One region of the Krasilnikovia sp. MM14-A1259 genome, then DNA from elsewhere that is predicted to be linked to it. Evidence: riboswitches for the same ligand, from Rfam matches in the RefSeq annotation. Region 1 holds a riboswitch; the other holds the start of a gene.
The links. A riboswitch is a leader RNA that binds a small molecule or an ion and turns the genes downstream of it on or off. The one in region 1 is predicted to bind S-adenosylmethionine.
Positions count from the first base shown of each region.

Region 2: it holds a riboswitch for S-adenosylmethionine, as region 1 does, so the genes downstream of both, thrC (threonine synthase) here and ACMCNK_RS02250 (ABC transporter substrate-binding protein) in region 1, are expected to answer to the same signal.

Region 1 is NZ_BAAGAJ010000002.1:531,877-536,051, forward strand. Features, by position in the region: gene ACMCNK_RS02235 (hypothetical protein) at 1-218, shown strand, start outside; gene ACMCNK_RS02240 (amino acid ABC transporter ATP-binding protein) at 284-1,033, opposite strand; gene ACMCNK_RS02245 (amino acid ABC transporter permease) at 1,030-1,797, opposite strand; gene ACMCNK_RS02250 (ABC transporter substrate-binding protein) at 1,833-2,690, opposite strand; SAM riboswitch class IV at 2,905-3,015, opposite strand; gene ACMCNK_RS02255 (VOC family protein) at 3,093-3,533, opposite strand; gene ACMCNK_RS02260 (hypothetical protein) at 3,679-3,975, shown strand; gene ACMCNK_RS02265 (CPBP family intramembrane glutamic endopeptidase) at 3,992-4,175, opposite strand, start outside.
Region 2 is NZ_BAAGAJ010000002.1:4,201,654-4,205,828, forward strand. Features, by position in the region: gene ACMCNK_RS18950 (N-acetyltransferase family protein) at 1-182, opposite strand, end outside; gene thrC (threonine synthase) at 468-1,745, opposite strand; SAM riboswitch class I at 1,757-1,889, opposite strand; gene ACMCNK_RS18960 (ABC transporter permease) at 2,096-2,986, opposite strand; gene ACMCNK_RS18965 (alpha/beta fold hydrolase) at 2,983-4,175, opposite strand, start outside.

The sequences.
Region 1 (4,175 bases):
TCCGATCCATCGAGTTGTGGATGGGTCATTCGACCGGCATGGGGCACGCGCCGTCGCTGTATCTCCAGGCGTCGATCGACCCGAAAGCCGGGCGGCTCGACTTCATCGCCCCCGCGGTGACTCCGAGCCAGCCCGGCAACATCTGGTTCGTCGACCTGGTGTGGCGTGACGGTGCGAACCTCGACGAGCTGGCGCTCGTACCGATCACGATCCAGTGAGTCCGCGGAGGCGGCACGACTGCGCGGCGGTGACCGTGGCCGGGCGGGCGGGCGACGGTTCCTGATCACAGCACCTGGGACAGGAACCTGCGCAGCCGGTCATCCGTGGGGTTTTCGAACATCGCGGCGGGTGCACCGGCTTCCCGCACCACCCCGCGGTCCATGAATGCCACGGTGTCCGCGACCCGGCGGGCGAACCCCATCTCGTGGGTGACCACGACCATGGTCATTCCTTCGGCCGCCAGTTCGGCCATCAGACCCAGCACGCCTTTGACCAGCTCGGGGTCGAGCGCGGAGGTGGCCTCGTCGAACAGCATCACCTGCGGCTGCAACGCCAGCGCGCGGGCGATCGCGACGCGCTGCTGCTGCCCGCCGGACAGATGCGCCGGCCGGGCGTCCGCCTTGGCCGCGAGCCCGACGAGCTCAAGCTGCGTACGGGCGACCGCCGCCGCCTCGTCCTCGGAGAGCCCCTGGATACGGCGCAGCGCGAGCGTGATGTTGCGTTGCACGCTCATGTGCGGGAACAGGTTGAACTGCTGGAACACCATGCCGATGCGCCGGCGCAGGTGGTCCGGGTCGTCGTGGAGCACGCTGCGCCCGTCGAGCAGCACGTCACCGCGGTCCGGTTCGATGAGCCGGTTGATCGTACGCAGCAGCGTCGACTTTCCCGAGCCGGACGGCCCGATGACACACGCGGTCTGTCCGCAGGCCACGTCGAGACGCACGCCCCGCAGGACCCGGTGCGGCCCGAACGCCAGATGGATGTCGCGCAGGCTCAGGCTGACGGAGCCCGTCGCGCCGCCGAGGTTGGTCACCGCGCACCGCCCACACCGGACAGCACCGAATCGTCGTCCTGGTCGGCGGGCACGGATGCCGGCCGGCCGTGCCGCAGCCGCCGGTCGATCCAGTTGACGGCGTGCGTCAGCGGCACGGTCAGCACGAGATAGAACAGGCCCGCCAGCAGCAGCGCGGACTCGTTGCCGGTGGTGGCCGCGTGGTCCTGCCCGATCCGGAACAGTTCCCGCTGGCTGGCCACCAGGCCGAGGAAGTAGACCAGGCTGGAGTCCTTGATCAGGGCGATCAGCTGGTTCACCCACGCCGGCAGCACGCGGCGGACCCCCTGCGGGACGATCACCAGCCGCATCGACTCGGCCCAGGAGAAGCCCAGCGCGCGGGCCCCTTCGAGCTGGGCGGCCTCCACGGACTGGATGCCGGACCGGAAGATCTCACCGATGTACGCCGCCGCGATCAACGACAGCGCCAGGATGCCCAGCGGGTACGGGTCAGGCCCCCAGATCCGCATGCCCAGCGGTGCCAGCCCGACGCCGATCAGCAGGATCGTCGCCGCGGCCGGCAGCCCCCGGAACACGTCGGTGTAGAGGCGTGCGGGCCAGCGCAGCCAGCGGGTCCGCGAGATCCCGGCGACCGCCAGCAGCAGACCCAGCACCGAGCCGAGCAGGGCGGCGCTGACCGCCAGGATCAGCGTGTTGCGCAGCCCGACGGTCACCATCTCGGGCAGCGCGGCCCGCATCGACGGCCAGTCGAAGAACGTCTCCCACAGCGTGTTCACCGATTCCATCGGCGGTCACCGCCCCCCCTCTGCTCCGGCACCGGTCAGGACGCCGCTGATGCGGACGCGCGCGGTGCCGTGCCGCTGCCGGGCGTGAAGCCGGCAGGGATCGGGCGGCCGGGGTAGTACTGCGCCTGCAACCGGTTCCACGCGCCGTCCGCGATGACCTGGTCCAGCCCGGTGTTCAACGCCGCGCGCAGCGCGTCGTTGCCCTTCGCCACCGCGTACGCGGTCGGTGCGGGGCTGAGCTGCTTGGCCGCCACCTTGATCTTGGATCCGCTGTCCGCGGCCGACTTCTCGCCGATCTCGGCGGGGGCGATCCAGGCGTCGGCGGTGCCGGCCTTGAGCTGGTTGACGGCGCCGTTGTAGTCGGGCACCCGTACCGGGTTCAGGCCCTTGCCCGTGGCGTAGTCGTCCTGGACTGTGCCCTGCACCACCACGACCCGCTTGCCGGAAAGCCCGTCGAAGCCGGTGATCGGGGAGTCCGAAGGCACGTCGAGTCCGAAGTAGCCGAAGTCGTAGCCGTTGCCGAAGTCCACCGTCTTCTTGCGCGCCTCGGTCACGGTGATCGAGGAACTGCCCACATCGAACTTGTGGTTGTTCACCTGCGACAGCAGCGCGGAGAAGTCGGTGCCGACGAATTCGACCTTCAGGCCGATCTTTCCGGCGACCGCGGCGAGCAGGTCGTTGTCGAAGCCGGTGAACTTCCCGTCCTTGAGATAGACGTTCGGCGGGGCGTCGGTGAGGGTGCCGGCCCGCAGCACACCGGGCTGCAACAGACCGTACGGGTTGGCGGCCGAGCCGGACGACGCGTCGTCGCCGCAGGCGGTGAGCAGGGTGGCGCCGAGGATCGCGACGGCGCCGAGGGCGGCGGCCCGGGTGAGGGCAGGCAGAAATCGCACAGGGGTCTCCTGAGATGAGGGGTGGTTCGGTGGCGCGCGCGTCCGACGGACGATGCGCGGCGAAACGGGTGCCGTTATCGCGTGGCGCCGGAGCGACACGCGGCGCTGCAGATTCGCATCATGTCGACGTGGCGGCGGCGGGTCAGCACCCGCACGCTCGCGGCACAACGGTGAGAAGACATGGCTCTCCTGGGTCGGTGATGACCTGGGGGCCAGGCCACGCTTGCACGGAACGTGCTCCGTGCCCGGTCCTCACCCGGGGCACCCCACCGCGGAGGAGGGTTGCCGGCCAGCAAGCCGGGGCTTCACGCTGGCGCTCATGACCTGGCACCGACGCTAGCAGCCGGGGGCGCGCAAGCGTCCAGCAGATATGACCACCCTCACGCGAAACGGACGATCGCGTCAGCCGATCTGCTCGGCCAGGGCGACGATGATGCCCGCGGGGCCACGGAGGTAACAGAGGCGGAAGATGCTTTCGTACTGCGCCACCTCGCCGAGCAGTTCGGCGCCGTGGGTGCGGAGACGGGCGACGGTGTCGTCGATGTCGTCGACGGCGAACATGACACGATGCAGACCCAGCGTGTTGGGCGGCGGCCCCGGCAACCCCGTACCGAGCACCGCGGGGGAGTGGTACTTCGCCAGTTCCAGCTTGCCGTGGCCATCCGGCGTACGCATCATCGCGATGTCGCTGCGGACGCCGTCGAGTCCGACGGTGCGGTCCGCAAAGCCGCCTTCGATCTGTGCCGTGCCTTCCAGCTCCATGCCGAGCTCGGTGAAGAACGCGACGGCGGCGTCGAGGTCGTCGACGACGATGCCGACATTGTCCATCCGCTGAATGGTCATGGCCCAAAGCATAGGCAGACGCGGTGCTGCTCGGTCCCGTGGCGGCGCCGTCATTCGATCGGGTTCATCAGGTGTCGTGTGCTGTCGAGGGACCAGGATGGACTGATAGCTTCAGGCATCCCATTCTGAGGCCCGGGAGGCTTGGATGAGCTTTGTTCAGATCATCGAGTACGAGACCGACCGGCCGGATGAGATGTTCGCTCTCGGGGATTCCCGGATGGCCGGGCTGGGGGACGCACCGGAGGGCTTCCGGCTCACGGTCACCCAGGATCGGGACAACCCGAAACGCTTCCTGACCATCGTGGAGTTCGCCTCGTACGAGGACGCCATGGCCAACAGCGCACTGCCCGAGACCAGTGAGTTCGCCGAGAAGATGGCGGCGCTGTGTTCGAGCGGGCCCCGTTTCCACAACCTCGAGGTCAAACGGTCCGTCCCGGCCTGACCGGCGTTCGGGCCGGTCACCGCCACCAGAGGTTCACCGCGTTGTTGCCCACATGCAGCAGGATCGGGGCCAGCAACGATCCGGTCCGGTGGCGCAGGTAGCCGAGCACCAGGCTGAGCACGAGGATCGACACCGGGTAGACCGACAGGGCGTTCGCCGGCAGCGTGCCCTGGAACGCCCAGCCGACGAGGTGGACCGCG
Region 2 (4,175 bases), 3.7 Mb from region 1:
GGGACATCGTCGTCCGACGCGAGGTAACGCTCCTGGAGAGCCCCCGGGAACGGGTGGTGGAACGCGGCGAAGAAGACCGCCCGTTCCGCGGGCGGAAGGTCCGGAACGTCCAGCTCCATGGCGGCTCGTACCACGGTGAAGGCCCGCTCGAGGGTGGCCTCGGTGATCGGCTCGATGCGCATCCCGCCAGGATGAGCGCACACACCGTCCGGCGCAGGCGAATTACGCCGAGGCACAGTCGGCAGAGAAGATCTGGCGGCAGAGGAGATTTGGTCGGGAGGACGCGCGCACAGCGCCTCCGGCGCTGGGTCGTTGGGCCCCTAGGAGATTGTCGCCAAGCTCGTAAGGTGGGACCTCGTACGGCGACGCGCCCTCCCGCGTAGAGCATCCTGCCGACCCCGGGATCGGTCCGCAAGCCCTCCCCCGAAGGAAAAACCAGTTGTCGGTCGGATACCCGACGGTGCCGTTCAGCCGAGCAGGCCCGCCTCACGTGCCGCACGCAGCGACGGCTTGATCCGGTGCGTGGGGCCCACCTGGGCGGCGATCGCGTCCAGCGTCTTGAGGCCCTCGCCGGTGTTGAACACGACCGTCTCAGCATCCGGATCGAGCCGGCCACCGGCCACCAGCTTCTGCAGCACCGCGACCGTGACCCCGCCCGCGGTCTCCGCGAAGACCCCGGTCGTACGGGCCAGCAGCCCGATCGCGGCCCGGATCTCGTCGTCGTCGGCGTAGTCCATCCACCCGCCCGTGCGGGTCACCGTCTCGATCGCGTACGCCCCCGCGGCCGGATCACCGATGTTGAGCGACTTGGCGATGCCGGTCGGCTTCACCGGCGTGATGGTGTCCGTACCGTTGTGCAGCGCCGTGGCGATCGGGTTGCATCCCGCGGACTGCGCGCCGAACACCTTCCACCCGCCGGCCGGCGCCTCCACCAGTCCGATCTCGACCAGCTCCGTGAACGCCTTGTCCACCTTGGTCAGCAGCTCGCCACTGGCCATCGGGATGACCACCTGGGCCGGGATGCGCCAGCCGAGCTGCTCCGCCACCTCGTACCCGAGGGTCTTGGAACCCTCCGCGTAGTACGGCCGGACGTTGACGTTGACGAACGCGGTGTCCTCGAACTCCTCCGTCTCGACCAGCTCGCTGCAGAGCCGGTTCACGTCGTCGTACGAGCCGTCGATCGCGACGAGCTGGCCGCCGTACACCGCGGTCGTGACGACCTTGCCCTGCTCCAGGTCGCCCGGGATGAACACGACCGACGGCGCCCCCGCGCGAGCGGCGTGCGCGGCCACGCTGTTGGCCAGGTTGCCGGTGGAGGCGCAGGCGAAGCGCGTGAACCCGAGCCCGCGGGCCGCGCTCAGCGCCACCGACACCACCCGGTCCTTGAACGAGTGGGTCGGGTTGGCCGAGTCGTCCTTCACCCACAGCGGCGCGCGCAGCCCGACCGCGGCGGCCAGCGCGGGCGCGCTGACCAGCGGCGTCAGCCCCGGGTCGAGCGTGACCCGCTGCGCCGGATCCTGCCCGGCGGGCAGCAGCGCGGCGTAGCGCCAGATGTTCTGCGGGCCCGCCTCGATCTGGGCACGGGTCACCCCGGCGAGCGCGGCCGGATCGTACGCAATCTCCAGGGGCCCGAAACACTCGTAACAGGCGTGCTGCGCGGCCAGCGGGAACTCGGCGCCGCAGCCGCGGCAGACGAGGGCGCGAGCGGGGCTCGTCGAGACAGGGGCGTCGACGATCGACGTCATGGGAGGCCGTCCTCTCATCTTTCCCCGGCGCGTCGCGCGGGGGACGGAATTAGCACCTGCCGCACGTCTGGCCTCGTCATCGAGTCGAGTGCGGTGGTTGCCGGGGCGTCATCGGGCCGTTCCCTCAGCCCCTCTGGATGAGGTATGCAGTTGTGCCGCCCAGCTTACGGGGCGTCAGGGTGCTCATCACCCTGTGATCCCGATCTGTGAGCGTCCTCTCGGGGATTAGAGCTTTTTGTCGCACGTCCGTCGTGCTCTTGACCGTCGCTCCCGCCGAGACCGGGACGGGCGCCAGGACGCCCGTCCCTGCCAGGTCCGTGCGACCACGACCACGACGCCGTCCCGTCCGGTCAGCTGGTGACGTCCTTGCGGGTGAAACGCCAGAACGCCAGGCCGATGAAGAGCGTGGCGTAGCAGAGGGCGGCGATTGCGCCCTTGGCCAGGTCTGCCGTCTGCATCGGGGTCGACAGCAGGCCCTGCCAGGCGTCGGCGTAGTGGGTGGGCAGCACGGTGCGCAAATTTCCCAAGGCCGTGATCTGGTCCAGGATGCTGGACAGGATCCACAGCAGCACGGCGCCGCCGACCGCGCCCAATGCTGCGTCCGTGAGCGTGGACAGCAGGAACGCCAGCCCGGCGACGATCAGCATCGTGGTGGCCAGGTACGCCAGGATCGCCAGCAGCCGCAGCACCCCGGCGCCCGGCGGGATCTGGGCGGCGATCGTGCTGCCCAGCGGATGCCAGCCGTAGCGCAGCGTCCCGACCAGCAACGCCGTGCCGAACAGGGTCAGCAGCGCCAGCAGCGAGTACGCCAGCGCGACGAACAGCTTGACGCCCAGCAGCCGGGCCCGGGGCACCGGCACGGCCAGCAGATACCGCAGCGTGCCCCAGCTCGCCTCGCTCGCCACGGTGTCGCCGCAGAACAGCGCCACGACCACGATCAGCAGGAAACCCGCCGACACCGCGATGCTGAACAGCGCGAAATTCAGCCCGCCCGAGGTGGCCAGGTCGACCAGGCTCGCGAACGCCCCGCCGCGGCGGCGCCCGTCGTCGTTGCCGTCCCCGCCGAACTCGAACGCCAGCAGGATGATCAGCGGCAGCACCACCATGAACCCCAGCGCGAGCTGGGTACGCCGCCGCGACGCCTGCCGCCGTACCTCCGCCAGGATCGGCAGGGTCGCCGACGGCCGGTACCCGGTCGCGGCGCTCAGCCCCGTATCCGGCTTGTCGATCACTGCGCTCATCGGTCCCCACTTCCCCGCGAGTTGTCCCCGACCAGCGCGAGGAACGCATCCTCCAGCCGGCGGCGGGGCACCACCCGGTCCACCCCGACCCCGGCCTGGACCAGTGACGCCACCACGTCGGCGCGTGGGGTGCCGTTCATGTCGACGATCAGGCCGGTGTCGCCGTCCGGGGTGACCGAGCGGACGTCCAGCCCCGCCAGGATCAGCGACGCGGCGGGCACGTCCGAGACTTCGAGCAGCACGGACGGCGAGTCCCCGACGATCTCCGAGACCGGCCCGGCCGCCACGATCCGGCCCTTGTTGACCACCACGGCGTGCGTGCACGTCTGCTCCACCTCGGCGAGCAGGTGGCTGGAGACCAGTACGGCCCGCCCGTCGGTCGCGTAGCGCTGCAACACGCGGCGCATCTCGGCGATCTGCGGCGGATCCAGCCCGTCGGTGGGCTCGTCGAGCACCAGCAGCTCGGGCAGGCCCAGCATGGCCTGGGCGATGGCCAACCGCTGCCGCATCCCGTGGCTGTACGTCTTGGTCCTGCGGTGCACGGAGTCACCGAGCCCCGCGATCTCCAGTGCCTCGTCGAAGTGCGCGTCCGCCTCCGGCCGCCCGGTCGCCCGCCAGTACGCGCGCAGGTTCTCGTAGCCGCTGAGGTGAGGCAGGAAGCCCGGGCCTTCGACGAGCGCACCGACGCGGGACAGGATCGGCGCGCCCGGCACGAGCCGGTGCCCGAACACCAGCGCGTCGCCCTCGGTCGGCATCGTCAGCCCCATGAGCACCCGCAACGTGGTCGTCTTGCCCGCACCGTTGGGCCCGAGCAGCCCGACCACCTGGCCCCGTTCGACGGTGAAGTCCACCCGCTCCACGGCCACGAACCCGTCCCCGTATGCCTTGCGCAGGCCGCGCACGACCAGCGGGGTGTCCGCGTACTCGGGGATCGTGGGGATGTTCGTGCGGCGGGCCCGGCGGCCGCGGACGGCCAGGACCGCGACGATGCCCAGCGCGATCGCGGCGACCAGCCCGGCCAGGACGTACCACCAGACGGTGTCCGGGTCGGGGATCGGCGTGCCGGTCACCGTGGGCAGCGTGAGCGGCGAGTCCAGCGCGACCGTGTACGTGGTCGGCTGCGCGGGGGTGAGGAACGCCTGGTCACTGGTGGCGACGACGACCCTGATGGTGTGCCCGGCGTCGATGC